Regions from separate parts of the Priestia sp. HNGD-A6 genome, predicted to be linked through region 1. Evidence: a T-box and tRNA genes for the amino acid it is inferred to sense, from the RefSeq annotation. Region 1 holds a T-box; the other holds one or more tRNA genes.

The links. The T-box of region 1 lies ahead of pheS (phenylalanine--tRNA ligase subunit alpha). A T-box ahead of a tRNA ligase gene usually reads a tRNA of that ligase, here a tRNA-Phe.
Region 2: it has a tRNA-Phe gene. The T-box ahead of pheS (phenylalanine--tRNA ligase subunit alpha) is inferred to sense a tRNA for this amino acid. The anticodon was not compared.

Annotation. Positions count from the first base shown of each region.
Region 1 is NZ_CP138621.1:3,293,231-3,301,328, reverse strand. It holds gene rnhC (ribonuclease HIII) at 1-733, shown strand, start outside; gene pheT (phenylalanine--tRNA ligase subunit beta) at 767-3,181, opposite strand; gene pheS (phenylalanine--tRNA ligase subunit alpha) at 3,195-4,229, opposite strand; T-box leader at 4,284-4,519, opposite strand; gene SCI76_RS16815 (RNA methyltransferase) at 4,568-5,332, opposite strand; gene sspI (small acid-soluble spore protein SspI) at 5,473-5,679, shown strand; gene SCI76_RS16805 (M42 family metallopeptidase) at 5,736-6,821, opposite strand; gene SCI76_RS16800 (dUTP diphosphatase) at 6,899-7,387, opposite strand; gene SCI76_RS16795 (hypothetical protein) at 7,520-7,897, shown strand; gene SCI76_RS16790 (DUF1294 domain-containing protein) at 7,916-8,098, opposite strand, start outside.
Region 2 is NZ_CP138621.1:2,787,782-2,795,879, forward strand. It holds gene SCI76_RS14185 (adenylosuccinate synthase) at 1-722, shown strand, start outside; tRNA gene SCI76_RS14190 (tRNA-Lys) at 890-962, shown strand; tRNA gene SCI76_RS14195 (tRNA-Glu) at 978-1,049, shown strand; tRNA gene SCI76_RS14200 (tRNA-Asp) at 1,085-1,160, shown strand; tRNA gene SCI76_RS14205 (tRNA-Phe) at 1,165-1,237, shown strand; gene yycF (response regulator YycF) at 1,500-2,207, shown strand; gene walK (cell wall metabolism sensor histidine kinase WalK) at 2,214-4,121, shown strand; gene SCI76_RS14220 (YycH family regulatory protein) at 4,112-5,479, shown strand; gene SCI76_RS14225 (two-component system regulatory protein YycI) at 5,466-6,245, shown strand; gene SCI76_RS14230 (MBL fold metallo-hydrolase) at 6,264-7,058, shown strand; gene SCI76_RS14235 (S1C family serine protease) at 7,116-8,098, shown strand, end outside.

The sequences.
Region 1 (8,098 bases):
AGCAGCTAAGTGGGGAGGTCCTTTAGATGCTGCTAAAAAGGCTCCCGTCTCACACCTCCCATCAAACTTCAGTTCACTATCGGTCATTGGTTCTGATGAAGTAGGAACGGGAGATTATTTTGGTCCCATGACCGTAGTTGCTGCCTATGTTCAAAAAGAGCAGCTTCCTTTGTTAAAAGAATTAGGAGTACGAGATTCAAAAGAGTTAACGGATGCTAAAATCATTGAAATTGCCAAGCAGCTTGTTTCGTTTATTCCTTACAGTTTGCTTGTCTTACATAACGAAAAGTATAATGCATTTCAAGAAAAAGGCATGTCACAAGGTAAAATGAAAGCTCTGTTGCACAACAAAGCTTTATCCAACGTGTTAAAAAAATTGGATCCTGAAAAACCTGATGCGATTTTAATTGACCAGTTTGTTGAAAAAAACACCTATTATAAACACATCGTAAAGGAAAAAGAGATTATCAAAGAAAATGTCTTTTTCAGTACAAAAGGAGAAAGCGTTCATTTATCTGTAGCCGCTGCTTCCATTATTGCCAGATACGCATTTTTAAAACAAATGGATTTACTAACGGAAAAGACCGGGATGGTCATTCCTCGCGGAGCTGGAGCACAAGTTGATATCGCCGCTGCTAAAATTATTAAAAAACATGGCGTCAATGCGCTGAACTCTTTAGCTAAAATCCATTTTGCTAATACAGAAAAAGCTTTAAAATTAGCTAAAAAATAAGAGATGTGGAAATCCACATCTCTTTTTTTATTCTTATGAACGAAGCGTTGCACCAAATTCTTTTTCAACAGCTTCTAAAACTGCACCATGTGCTTTTGCTACTTCTTCATCTGTTAATGTACGTTCAGGATCTAAGTAACGTAAAGAGAAAGCTACAGATTTCTTGCCTTCTTCCATACGCTCGCCTTCATATAGATCAAATACTGTCACGTCTTTTAAAAGTTCTCCGCCCGTCGTATAGATGACGCGCTGAACTTCTCCTGCAAGAACGTTTTTATCTACAACAAGTGCAATATCACGTGTAATAGATGGGAATCTTGGAATAGCTGAATAACGAACTTCTTCGACATCTGCAGCTAATAGCTCTTGAAGGTGTAATTCAAACACGTATGTTTCACGAAGGCCGTACTGTTTCTGAGCAACAGGATGAACTTGACCCACGTATCCAATTTCTTTTTCATCTAACCATACAGCCGCTGTACGTCCAGGGTGCATACCGTCTTTTTTAACGGGAGCATATGAGATTCGTTTCTCTAAACCAAGCTGTGCAAATAACCCTTCTAGTACACCTTTAATCACATAGAAATCAACGACTTTCTTTTCACCTTGCCAACCGTGAGCATGCCATAGACCCGTGATTGCACCAGCTACGCGCTCCTGCTCATCCGGTAATTCCCCTTCACCTTTAGATAAGAACACTGAGCCTGTTTCGTATAGCGCAATAGAATCCGATTGACGAGCATTATTGTGCTTCACTGCTTCAAGTAAATGAGGCACTAAGCTTTGACGAAGGATGCTGCGATCTTCACTCATCGGCATTGCTAAACCAATCGTACTTGTTGCATTGAGTGCAAACTGAGTAGCTTTTTCAGCGCTCGTTAACGAATAGGTTGTTGTTTGCGCTAGCCCTGCTCCCTCTAAGAAACGGCGAACTTTACGGCGTCCAAGCTGATACTCTGTTAATTTTCCTGGAGTTGCCACTGTTACAGGAAGCGTTGTAGGAAGGTTGTCATAGCCATACATGCGCGCTACTTCCTCCACGATATCTTCTTCAATTGTAATATCGCCTCGACGAGTCGGTACCGTTACAACGATTGTTTCATCTTCGACTTTGCTTTCAAATTGAAGACGGTTCATAATATCTTGTACTTCTTCCATCGATAGTTCTGTACCAAGCACATTGTTAATACGTCCAAGTGACACAGCTACAACAGCAGGTTCCACAGTTAGTGTATCTACTTCTACAGTACCGCTTACCACTTCACCTGAAGCGTATTCAGCCATTAATTCTGCTGCGCGGTCAGCAGCTACACGCGTACGGTTAGGATCAATTCCTTTTTCAAAACGAGCACTTGCCTCACTGCGAAGACCGTGGTCTTTGGAAGCTTGACGAACTGTTAAACCTTTGAAGTAAGCTGATTCAATAAGAACATTTACCGTATCGTCTTTTACTTCAGAGTTTGCTCCCCCCATTACACCTGCAAGGGCTACCGGTTCACTGCCGTTTGTAATAACAAGCTGATTGCCTTTTAATACGCGCTCTTGATCGTCAAGCGTTACAAACTTCTCGCCTTCTGATGCGTGACGTACAACAATTTCTTTTGAACCAAGACGATCATAGTCAAAAGCATGCAGCGGCTGGCCGTATTCAAGCAAAATATAGTTGGTAATATCAACAACGTTGTTATGAGGTCGAATACCAGCTGCCATTAAACGCGTTTGCATCCATAATGGTGACGGAGCAATTTTTACGTTTTTCACAACGCGCGCTACGTAAAGGGGATTGTCTTCTTTTGCCTCTACTTTAACGGAAATATAATCAGCTGCTTGCTCATCAGACGTTTGCACGTTTACTGACGGATACTTCACTTCACGACGTAAAATAGCAGCCACCTCATGTGCTACACCTAACATACTTAAGCAGTCTGAACGATTTGGTGTTAGCCCTAGTTCTAATACTTCATCGTTTAAGTTTAATGCATCTAGCGCATCCGCTCCTACCTCAGCATCACTTGGGAAGACGAAGATGCCTTCTTGATAATCTTTTGCCACAAGCTTGCTTTCAATGCCAAGCTCTTGAAGAGAACAAATCATACCGTTCGATTCTTCACCGCGAAGCTTAGCACGCTTGATTTTAAAGTTACCTGGAAGTACAGCTCCCACTTTTGCAACCGCTACTTTTTGACCTTGTGCCACGTTAGGTGCTCCGCACACGATTTGAACGATTTCTCCTCCGCCAAGATCTACTTGACAGCGGCTTAATTTATCCGCATTTGGATGCTGTTCACGTTCTACAACGTGACCAATTACCACTCCGCTGATGCCTTTATTTAAGTTTTCTACACCTTCAACTTCAATTCCACTTTTTGTGATTTTATCAGCTAACTCTTCTGCCGTTACGCCTGATAAGTCAACATACTCTTGTAACCAACGATAAGATACAAACATCGTAGTCCCTCCTTTATACTTGTTTAAATTGATCTAAGAAACGAACATCATTTGTATAGAAATGACGAATATCATCCACGCCGTGTTTTAACATAGCAATACGCTCTACACCGATTCCAAAAGCAAAACCACGATATTTAGTTGAATCGTATCCAGCCATTTCAAGAACATTTGGATGAACCATACCGGCTCCTAAAATTTCAATCCAGCCTGTTTGTTTACATACATTACAGCCTTTACCTCCACATTTTGCACACGATACGTCTACTTCTACAGATGGCTCAGTGAATGGGAAGAAACTTGGACGAAGACGAATTTCACGGTCTGCACCGAACATCTTTTTCACAAATACTTCAAGCGTGCCTTTTAAATCGCTCATACGAATGTTTTCGTCTACTACAAGACCTTCAATTTGCATAAATTGATGTGAATGCGTAGCATCATCGTCATCGCGGCGGTACACTTTACCTGGGCAAATAATTTTAACAGGTCCTTTGCCTTCATTCTTGTTCATAACACGAGCTTGAACAGTTGATGTATGCGTACGAAGAAGCGTTTCTTCCGTAATATAGAACGTATCTTGCATATCACGTGCTGGGTGACCTTTTGGCAAGTTCAGAGCTTCGAAATTATAGTAGTCCTGCTCTACTTCTGGTCCTTCTGCTACTTCATAGCCCATTCCTAAGAATAAATCTTCTACTTCTTCAACCACGCTTGTGAGCGGGTGATGCGTACCTGCTTTAACCGGGCGTCCCGGCAGCGTTACGTCAATTGTTTCTGAAGCAAGTTTACGCTCTACCTCGGCTGCTTCTAACGCCGTTTGTTTTTCTTCAATTTTAGATGCAATCGCTTCACGTACTTCATTTGCAAGTGCTCCCATTACAGGACGCTCTTCAGCTGAAAGTTTTCCCATACCGCGAAGTACTTCTGTGATAGGGCCTTTCTTTCCTAAATAAGCTACGCGTACGTCGTTTAATTCTTTTAAAGCACTTGCTGCTTCGACTTTTGCAATTGCTTCTTGTTGAAGTTCTTGTAAACGTTCTTTCATCACTTATTCCTCCTTTTAACGTAAAAAATGACAAATAAAAAAACCTCCTCCCAAAAAAGGGACGAGGATTAGTCGCGTTACCACCCTTGTTAACTATATACACAGACGTATACAGTTCACTTCATTCAGGTTAACGGAATCTCCGGAACACCTTTACATCTATGTAAGATGGTCTAAGTGTCAACTCAAGAGGTGAATTCACTTATTACATTTATAAAAATGCTTTCAGTCATGGCATTTTCTCCCTGCATAAACGGACATAAGCTACTGCTCTCTTTCATCGTTTTTTACATATGTAACTATTGTATTATTATAGTGAAAACACGTTCTCGATGCAACTACATTCCGCGTAAATAATAAAGTAAGATTCCAGAAGCGATGGCAACATTTAACGACTCGCTCTTTCCATAGATGGGAATGTACAGATTCTGATCCGTTTGTTCCAACACTTTCTCGCTTACGCCATTTCCTTCATTTCCCACAATCAGCGCAAATTCGTTTGAAGGTTTTACGTGTGTGTAGACCTTTCCATTTTGTAACGACGTGCCGTAAACTGCTATTCCTCTTTCTTTTAACAATGAAATTATTTCGAGTAAATCGCCTTTTACAATTGGAAGGTGAAAAATAGCTCCTTGCGTTGAACGAACGACCTTTGGGTTGTACACATCCACGCTGCCCTCTCCAATGATAATAGCCTCCACTCCCGCAGCATCAGCGGTTCGGATAATGGTACCTAGGTTACCTGGATCTTGCACGGCATCTAAAAGCAATACTTTCTGTGCTGTATGAATAATTTCCGCATGCTTTGTTTGAAAACACACGGCAATAATTCCTTGAGGTGTTTCTGTGTCAGATAATAACTTACTAATTGCTTCGTTTACAACGATTATTTCGATACCGTCTATATCCCACTGTGCAGGCACTTCGGTCGATTCGCGTATAATTAGTTCCTTTACGCAATCCTTATTTTTGATAGCCTCTTCGACTAAATGAAAGCCTTCTACCATAAAAAGGCCCTGCTTATCACGGTCTTTTTTATTATGCAGTTTTTTCCACGCTTTTACCTGCGGATTTTTAACTGAATCAATTTGTTTCACAAACATAACTCCTTTATCTATACAAAAATAAATAGTTCGATTACATTTTGTTCAATAATCATTAGATAAGTTTCACTTTATTGTACATAGAAATCGCAAAGAAAACAAAAACTATTGGTAACTTTACGATAGCTGAGGTGAAAATGATGGATCTTAATTTACGAAATGCTGTTATTGCAAACGTTTCAGGAAACTCAAAAGAAGAGCTTGAGGCTACAATTTCTGACGCTATTCAAAGCGGTGAAGAAAAAATGCTCCCTGGACTTGGTGTTTTATTTGAAGTGCTTTGGGAAAAGTCTCCGGAATCAGAAAAAGAAGAAATTCTGACAACGCTTGAAAACGGTTTAAAATAAATAACCTTTTCCTATGTACAACAAAAAGCTCATTCTCCTAGGAGAATGAGCTTTTTTCAATTATACGTAATGGCATTAACCGTATCTCGGTCTAAGCGCTTAATGACTTCCGCAATTAATTTAACTGCGTTTTCATAATCATCACGATGAAGCATTGCTGCATGAGAATGGATATAACGAGTTGCAATTGTAATCGAAAGTGCTGGCACCCCGTTAGCTGAAATATGGATAGAACCCGAGTCCGTACCGCCTCCAGCAATTGCATCAAATTGATACGGAATATTTAATTCATCTGCCACATCTACCACTGTATCTCGAAGTCCTTTATGAGAGACCATGGAAGCATCATATAAAATGATTTGCGGACCCTGCCCCATTTTAGAAGAGGCTTCTTTATCAGAAACACCAGGTGTATCTCCAGCGATACCGACATCAACAGCAAATGCAATATCCGGTTCAATAAAGTTAGCAGATGTTTTTGCACCTCGGAGTCCAACTTCTTCTTGCACCGTTCCTACACCATACACAACATTTTCATGTTTTTCATTTTTTAAAGCTTTTAATACATCGATAGCGATTGCACAACCAATACGGTTATCCCAGGCTTTCGCTAGCAGCATCTTTTCATTGTTCATAACCGTAAATTCGAAATAAGGTACAACCTGATCACCAGGTTTTACTCCCCACTCCGCTACTTCTTCTCTGCTAGAAGCACCAATATCGATGAACATATCTTTAATGTCAACTGGCTTTTTGCGAACTTCTGGAGGCAAGATATGAGGTGGCTTTGAGCCAATAATCCCCGTTACCTCTCCTTTAGATGTCACGATGGTTACGCGTTGAGCAAGCATAACTTGAGACCACCATCCGCCTACCGTTTGAAAACGAATAAAGCCGCGTTCATCAATTTGAGTCACCATAAAACCAACTTCATCCAAGTGACCGGCTACCATAATTTTAGGCCCTTGTTCGTTGCCTACTTTTTTTGCAATCAAACTGCCTAGCCCATCCGTCGTTACTTCATCTGCATAAGGTGCAATATATTTCTTCATAACCTCACGCGGTTCACGCTCATTTCCAGGAATTCCTTTTGCATCTGTTAGTGCTTTAAGCATCGTCAATGTTTCATCTAACTTTGTCATATGGATTACCCCTTTCATATGTATACCTCTATTATAGCTAAAAAGAGGTTGAAGTAAAATTTCCCATCCCTTTATTTCTAGTATCCTTGTTCTTGGCGTTTAAAATTCACTTCATTTTTTGACATGTACGCCTCTTCAATATGTTCAGCAGAAAAACCAAACATATCGCCAAGCTTCATGTAAGATGCAAACATGTTCACATAGTTTTCTTTTGACAGGTCCTGCTCGAAAGCAGAAACTTGTGCAAATACCTGTAAAAATTGTGTTGTTTTTGAATCAGCTGCTTTTACTTTTGGCAGCTCAGTTAAATCATCGTATCCTTTTTCAATACCTAAAGAAAGAATGAAATGTACGCCGTCCACAAATTCTTCTAAAATAACAGCATCTTCAGCCGGAGGTTTAACGCTCCAAAATTTGAAGCAGCGCGTTTCGTTTGCCAGCTCTCCCATTTCAACAAGCAGAGCTAAAAGTTTTCTTGGAACCAAGTCTTCCTTATGAAGCTGATGCTTGTCCTCTATATGCTGATCCAGCTGGCGCTGCATGGTAAATAGCTGTTGTAAATTCAATGTAATCACTCCTGTAATTATGTATATCTTCTTCTTTTTAAACCAATAAAGAAATTATATCAAAAATCGTGAAACTTTTTAGAGACTGAAACGTAAAGTAAGAAAACTGTGCCTTGTAAAGGAGGGAGCGTTATGTTTGTTATTGTTATCGTTCGCGTGTTCATTTTCGCGCTTGTTGCTTACACACTATTAAAGCTGGTTCAGCATTTTCGCAGTCCAAAGCGGAAGCTTGTAGCAGCTCAGGAACATCAGCAATTTTTTGTCGTTGACGAAAAAACGAATATCCGCAAAAATTTTCTACTAACGTATAAAGGTATTTTATTTGAAGGAGAAAAATACAGCAATCCCAATGAACCAGAGTCTTTGTCGATTACAATGGTGTTAACAGATCCATCTCGATTGCATGAACTGCAAAAACAAGATTTCAAGCTGCTGGAAAATCACGTACACAACATGTATCCAAATGCTCCTATTCGCTGGAAAAGCCCCGTTCGAGAATTTTTACACTGAGCACAAAATCATTTGTGCTCAGCTGATAACAAAAAAGAAAAGTAAATCAAGAGCGGCAAGAATAGGAAAACCTACTGTAAACGATGTGTGCTTCGTTTTATGACGATAGCAATACATACCAATCAGTCCTCCAATGGCTCCTCCGATAGCAGCTACCGTCCACAGTGTGCTTTCGGCAATTCTCCACTCATGTCTTTTCGC
Region 2 (8,098 bases), 510 kb from region 1:
ACTATGAGTATGGTCAACAAGTTGCAAAATATGTTGTTGATACATCAGTAGTATTAAATGATGCGTTAGACGAAGGACGTCGTGTACTATTTGAAGGCGCACAAGGTGTTATGTTAGATATCGACCAAGGAACATATCCATTTGTTACATCTTCAAACCCAGTAGCGGGTGGAGTAACAATTGGTTCTGGTGTAGGTCCATCTAAAATCAAACACGTTGTAGGTGTATCAAAAGCCTATACAACTCGTGTTGGTGACGGTCCTTTCCCAACTGAATTAACAAACGAAATCGGTGATCAAATCCGTGAAGTAGGACGTGAATATGGTACAACAACTGGTCGTCCTCGCCGTGTAGGTTGGTTTGACAGTGTAGTTGTACGTCATGCTCGCCGCGTTAGCGGAATCACAGACTTATCTTTAAACTCAATTGATGTATTAACGGGAATTGAGACATTAAAGATTTGTGTAGCTTACCGTTATAAAGGGGAAGTTATGGAAGAATTCCCTGCTAGCTTAAAAACACTTGCAGAATGCGAACCTGTATATGAAGAGCTTCCAGGTTGGACAGAAGATATCACGGGTGTGAAAACATTAGATGAGTTACCTGATAACGCTCGCCACTACTTAGAGCGCGTGTCTCAATTAACAGGTATTCCTTTATCTATTTTCTCTGTAGGTCCAGATCGTACACAAACAAATGTATTACGTGGTGTATATAGCTAAATAAAAAGAGTTAGCTCTTCGTGAGCTAACCTTTTTTATTTATAATTGGTGCTTTTTAACAAGACTTTTAAAAAAAGCTCAATAATAAAAAGAAAGTTTTAAAAAAACTATTGCATTTATATGAAATATCATGTTATTATAATAAGCGTCGCTAAGAGATATAACATGAGCCATTAGCTCAGTTGGTAGAGCATCTGACTTTTAATCAGAGGGTCGAAGGTTCGAGTCCTTCATGGCTCACTTTTGTTACAACGTGGCCCGTTGGTCAAGCGGTTAAGACACCGCCCTTTCACGGCGGTAACACGGGTTCGAATCCCGTACGGGTCATTTTTAATATTTTTAATACATAGCATATAGACTGAGGTCCCGTGGTGTAGCGGTTAACATGCCTGCCTGTCACGCAGGAGATCGCGGGTTCGATTCCCGTCGGGACCGCCATTTTGGCTCGGTAGCTCAGTTGGTAGAGCAAAGGACTGAAAATCCTTGTGTCGGCGGTTCGATTCCGTCCCGAGCCATCAAAAAGCATGACTTTATTTAAAGTCATGCTTTTTTCTTTTATTTACATTTAAAAGAAAACGTTATTTGCTTTGCATCTCTTTTATGGTAATATATTACTTTTGTATTTAGAGATGGTTGAAAATCATATATCTTCATGTATAGTAGAGGATGAACTTGTGACGTTTCAAGGGTTATCAAGTATAATAAAACTACGGTATTCAAACAGTATGAATACTATCTTTTATATTTTGCTTCAACTAATAAAGGAGAACGATGATCATGGATAAACGTATTTTAGTCGTAGATGACGAAAAGCCGATTGCAGATATTTTAAAGTTTAATTTGCAAAAAGAAGGTTACGAAGTATTTTGTGCTTATGATGGCGTAGAAGCACTTGAAAAAGTGGAAGAAGTACAGCCTGAAATGATTTTATTAGATATTATGCTTCCTCAGAAAGATGGAATGGAAGTTTGCCGAGAAGTGCGCAAAAAATATGATATGCCCATTATCATGTTAACAGCAAAAGACTCTGAAATTGACAAGGTTTTAGGTCTAGAATTAGGTGCAGATGATTATGTAACTAAGCCGTTCAGTACGCGTGAATTATTAGCACGTGTAAAAGCTAATTTACGTAGACATCAGCAGGTAGCTGTTCCAACAGAAGAAAGTGAAACGAATGAAATTACGATTGGAGCACTTGTTATTCATCCAGATGCTTATATTGTGTCTAAGCGCGGAGAAACGATTGAACTGACTCATCGTGAATTTGAGCTGCTGCATTATTTAGCGAAGCACATTGGACAAGTCATGACGCGTGAACACTTGCTTCAAACTGTATGGGGTTATGACTATTTTGGTGATGTGCGTACGGTAGATGTAACAGTTCGAAGATTACGTGAAAAAATTGAAGATAATCCAAGCCATCCAATGTGGATTGTAACAAGACGTGGAGTAGGCTATTATTTACGCAGCCCAGAGCAGGAGTAATTTTAGATGAAGAAAGTAAGGCTCCTGCAATCTATTCATTTAAAGTTTGTATTGATTTATGTGCTGCTTATTTTAATTGCGATGCAAATTATTGGGGTCTATTTTGCTCGACAATTAGAAAAAGAATTAGTTAACAACTTTCGAACGTCTCTTCAAGAGCGGACAGACTTGCTGACGTATAACATTGGACAAGAAATGGTGAAAAATCGTGATGATGATTCACCGACTCTTGAGGAAGACTTAAAGACTATTTTACGAGATTTTGCTTCAAGACCCAATTTAGCTTCAAATGATATGAATGACATCTCTGAAGTAAGAGTCATTGACCAAAATAGAAGAATCATTGCTACATCGAACTCAAATCCTCAACAGATCATAGGTAAAAAGACTAATGATTTAGCGATTACAAATGCGTTGTTAGCAGGAACGAACTCTGATAATGTATTTGTTGATCAAAGCGGGCAGCGAATCAGAGTTATGATACAGCCTATCCGTTTACAGGATAAAGTAGGTGCCAGTCAATCAAGTTCAACTAATAAAAATGGAAAAGTTCAGTCTAGCGAAGAAATCTTAGGCGCTATTTACTTAACAGCTTCCATGGAGCCTGTTTACGATCAAATGAGTAATATCAATCAGATCTTTAAGGCAGGTACGGTGATTGCTCTTTTTATCACAGCTATTTTAGGCGTGTTTTTAGCTCAGACCATTACTCGTCCAATGTCTGAAATGAGAAAACAAGCACTTGAGATGGCCAAAGGTAATTTTACGAGAAAAGCTAAGGTTTACGGGTATGATGAAATTGGTCAGCTAGCTCTCACATTCAACAACTTAACAAGAAAGCTTCAAGAAGCACAGGCAACGACAGAAGGGGAGCGCCGTAAGCTTAGTTCGGTATTAGCTCATATGACGGACGGCGTTATTGCGACGGATCGAAAGGGAAGAGTAATTTTAATTAATGATCCAGCCGCAGCTATGCTAAATGTTTCACGTGAAACGGTTTTGTCTGATCCAGTTGTTTCCCTATTAGATCTTGAAGAAACGCATACGTTTGAAAGCTTGCTTGCCAATCAAGAGTCATTAATTTTGGACTTTAGTACAAAATCGGATCCCTTTATTTTACGAGCTACCATTTCCGCTATTCAAAAAGAGACCGGTTTTATCAATGGGATTATCATTGTCTTGCATGACATTACAGAGCAGGAAAAAATTGATCAAGATCGCCGAGAATTTGTAGCGAATGTTTCACATGAATTGCGTACGCCGTTAACAACGATGCGCAGTTATTTAGATGCGCTTGCAGATGGTGCTTGGCAAGATAAGGACTTAGCTCCAACATTTTTAAATGTAACGCAAACGGAGACAGAGCGAATGATTCGTCTCGTTAACGACTTGCTTCAATTATCTAAGCTAGATAGCCAAGACTACCGATTTAGTCGTGACCCAATCAATTTTGTAAAGTTTTATCATTACATCATTGATCGCTTTGAAATGACAATTGAACAAGGTATTTCGTTCGTGCGCGACTTGCCAAATGAAGCAATCTATGTCGCTATCGATCAAGATAAAATTACACAAGTATTAGATAACATTATTTCCAATGCAATAAAATATTCACCTGAAGGCGGAACCATTACATTTTCAATTGCTCAGCATACGCATGAAATTGTTGTGAGCATTAAAGACCAAGGTATGGGAATTCCAAAATCAAATTTAGCTAAAATTTTCGAACGCTTCTATCGTGTAGATAAAGCACGAACTCGTAAATTAGGCGGAACAGGATTAGGGCTTGCTATTGCCAAGGAAATTATTGAAGCACATGATGGACGCATTTGGGCAGATAGTCAGGAAGGAAAAGGAACAACGATTTACTTTACTCTTCCGATTGAAAGTGAGAATGATGACGAATGGGAATGAGATATGAACATATCAAAACGGCCATCTTAGTTGTTCTCGTCGCTTCCAGTTTAATTATGACGTATCATATATGGACGTATCAGCCTTCTTATAAGGTCATTTCAAAAAATCAACATTTGCAAGAAGTTGAAGTTAGTTCAAAAAGTAAAATAGAAGATCATATTCTTCCAACAGAAGTTCTATATCATCGAAACGATAATCACTACATGTCTCACGATGAAGATGATGTAAACAAATGGGTAAATGAAATGAAAAAGTGGAAATTTTCGAATGTGACGGACGTTTCGGATGCTATTTCTCCTGATGGATTTTTAAATTATGTACATGGAAGTAATTCTATTGAAGTGCTGTATCCAGACGCACTACCTTTGAAAACATTTCAACAGCTTTTTTCATTTTCTCAAACGTCTTTGCCTAATCAAACATTTGACCGTGTACTCATTAAAATTAAGCGTACACCTTCCTTTTTCGTGAGCGTGTATCTTGTGAATTATGAGCAAAAAAAGATTTATTCGGTTACAGTCAAGAATTTGGCCAAAGATGATATCAAAGAATTAGAAGATAAAATGAAGCGTACGTATGCCCCGAGCCTTGTATATAAAGAAAACAAAAATCGGTATATTTTCCTTCCGGAAAATAATATTACGATGAATAGTGAAGTCTACTATACGAGCATGAGGCATTTAGATATTGAAAAATATAAAGAAGCGCTTTTTAACAACCCAGACTATGCACGGAAAGAAACGTCTACAAACCGAGATGTCTACACTGAAGGTACAAAAGTAATCAATGTCAATACGAAGACAGATGTGATGGAATATGTGAATCTTGTAAATTCCACGACCGAGGTAATGGAAGATTATAATTTAATAAATCGCAGCTTTAGCTTCGTTAATGACCACGGCGGCTGGACAGAATCTAATTACAGGTTCAACAGCTGGAATCGCATTACAAAAGAAATTAGCTATCGTTATTATAAAGATAACTATCCAGTGTACAGCAATCAGGGAATGACTGAAATATATCAGAGATGGGGAAATGCGGAGATTTTAAATTACCGTCGTCCTCTTTATCGTTTTGTAAGAGTACAGGACTCGAGTGTAGAAAAGCTGCAGTCATCTCAAAAGGTGATTCAATTAATTGAAAAACATCAAAACTTTGACCCGAATCTGTTAAAAGATATTTCAATAGGCTATCAGCTAGAAGAAGTGTCACAGCAGCCGAAAACCGGCGAAAAGACGGTTGAGTTTAATTCTAATTCTGTCAAACTCGTTCCTTCTTGGTTCTATTATTATAATAGCAAATGGTATCGAATTGCACCGCCGACCGAAGGAGGCGATAACGATGGATTGGAATAGAACAAAAACCATCTTTATTTTCACTTTCTTGATTCTTAATATTTACTTAGGCTATCAGATTTTTAAAACTCATCAAGAAGATCAGTACTCTCTATTTGTGGAGTCGAGCGTGGAAGAACAATTAACGAGTGAAGGCATTGAATATAAACATTTACCTGTAGATGTGAAAGAAGCTTCTTCGTTAAATGCTAAAAGTAAGCTGTTTAAAGAAGAAGACTTAAAAAAGCTGAAAGAGCAAAAAGCAGCGCTGCTTGAGGAAAAAACAATTCGAAGCGTATTGGACAAACCTTTTTCAGTGCCTGAAAAAAATACAAAAGCAAAGCTAAGTCAATTTTTGAAACGATATGTGCTCTCCGGTGAAGATTATGAGCTATGGAACGTTAATAAAGAGAAAAAAACAGTTACATTCTTTCAACAATATAAGAAGCACAAAATCTATGACAATGAAAATGGCATGATCATTGCTCATTTAAATGATAAAGGTGAAATTGTTTCATATGAACAAACGATGCTAGGTTCCGTGAAAACGTTGGATGATGAGCAGGATGTTTTGTCTCCTTTAAAAGCATTGGAAAATTTGTTTTTGAAGGATGAATTGAAAAAGAAAGATTCTGTAACAAACGTAGAGTTTGGATACTATACGTTTGATCTGCCGTTATTAAATTCTCAAGTTTTAGCGCCAACTTGGCACATTGTTGTAAATGGAGATACAAGTTATTTTGTAAATGCCTTTGAAGGACAGATCATTAAAAAAGGAAATAAATAAGTATTTGGAGTGAGATAAATGAGCCTGCATTTCAGCGTGCTAGCGAGTGGGAGCACAGGAAATGCGATTTTAGTAAGTGATGGAGAACATTCCTTACTAGTTGATGCAGGGCTGAGCGGAAAGCAAATGGAAGCTCTCTTTCAACAAGTAAATCGCAATATCCCGGATTTATCAGGAATTTTAGTGACTCACGAACACAGTGACCATATTAAAGGACTAGGTGTTCTGGCACGTAAATATAAGCTCCCTATTTTCGCAAATGAAAAAACGTGGAACGCAATGGATGGCTTGATCGGCAATATTGATACGGAACAGAAGTTTCACTTTGAAATTGGCCAAACGAAATCGTTTGGTCAATTGGAAGTGGAGTCTTTTGGCGTTTCGCATGATGCCGCAGAGCCTATGTTTTATGTCTTTCATCAAGGGTCTAAAAAATTAACCCTTATTACGGATACCGGCTATGTAAGTGACCGCATGAAAGGTACGATTAAAAATAGCGATATGTACGTATTTGAAAGCAATCATGATGTTGAAATGCTGAGAATGGGGCGCTACCCTTGGAGCATTAAAAGACGAATTCTAAGCGACGTGGGACATGTATCGAATGAAGACGCGGCGCTTGCAATGGCAGATGTGATTGGAGATCAAACCAAACGCATTTATTTGGCGCATTTGAGTCAAGACAATAACATGAAGGAAATTGCCCGCATGTCGGTTGCACAAGTGTTACAACAAAAAGACATCAATGTAGAGGACAATATTCTTCTATGTGATACTGATCCAAAAAGACCAACTGATATTGTTTATGTATAGTCTCTAGAAAGGAAGCGAAAAATAACTTCATTTAGTACGTGAATGCAGACATTCACGATGATAAATGAAGGGTTCGGTGATAGTGTGGAACATTATGATGAAGGCCAAGAGCCGAATAGTCGGCCGCCTAAACGCCGCAGAGGATATTTCGCTTCTGCTCTGATTGGAGCTATTATAGGTGCACTTATTGTACTGCTTCTTATGCCAGCCTTGGTGAGGAACGGGATTTTGCCATACGGATGGATGAATGATGAAAACGGAGATGAACAAACAGGGTCTACGATACAAAAGTCAGTATCTCTTGACGTCACTACGGCCGTCACAAAAGCTGTTTCCGAAGTCAATGCAGCAGTTGTAGGAGTTGTAAACATTCAGAACTCTGAAAGCTTTTGGAATGATGAACGAACTGATGCCGGGACGGGCTCAGGTGTTATTTACAAAAAGCAAAGCAATAAAGCTTATATTGTGACAAACTATCATGTCATTAAAGGTGCTAACGAAATTGAAGTGAGCTTCAGTAACGGTACAAGGGTATCAGCTAAAATTCTTGGCAGCGATGATTTAATGGACTTAGCAGTTCTTGAAATTGATGCAGGTCACGTGACAAAAGTGGCTACCTTCGGAAATTCTGATAAGCTTAAAGCTGGTGAACCAGTGATTGCTATCGGAAACCCGCTAGGCCTTCAATTTTCTGGATCCGTTACACAAGGAGTTGTCTCAGGAGTTAACCGTGTCATTCCTCAAGATTTGAATGGCGATGGAAATCCTGATTGGCAATCAGAAGTCATTCAAACAGATGCCGCAATTAACCCTGGCAATAGCGGGGGTGCTCTTGTTAATATTGATGGTGAATTAATAGGCATTAATTCCATGAAAATTGCCCAAGAAGCAGTAGAAGGCATTGGTCTTGCAATACCAATTAACATGGCTAGGCCCATTATTAATGACTTAGAACGATATGGTGAAGTTAGACGTCCGTATCTTGGAGTTAGTACACTATCATTAAGTGAGGTATCAGGGTATCATTTAAAAGAAACCCT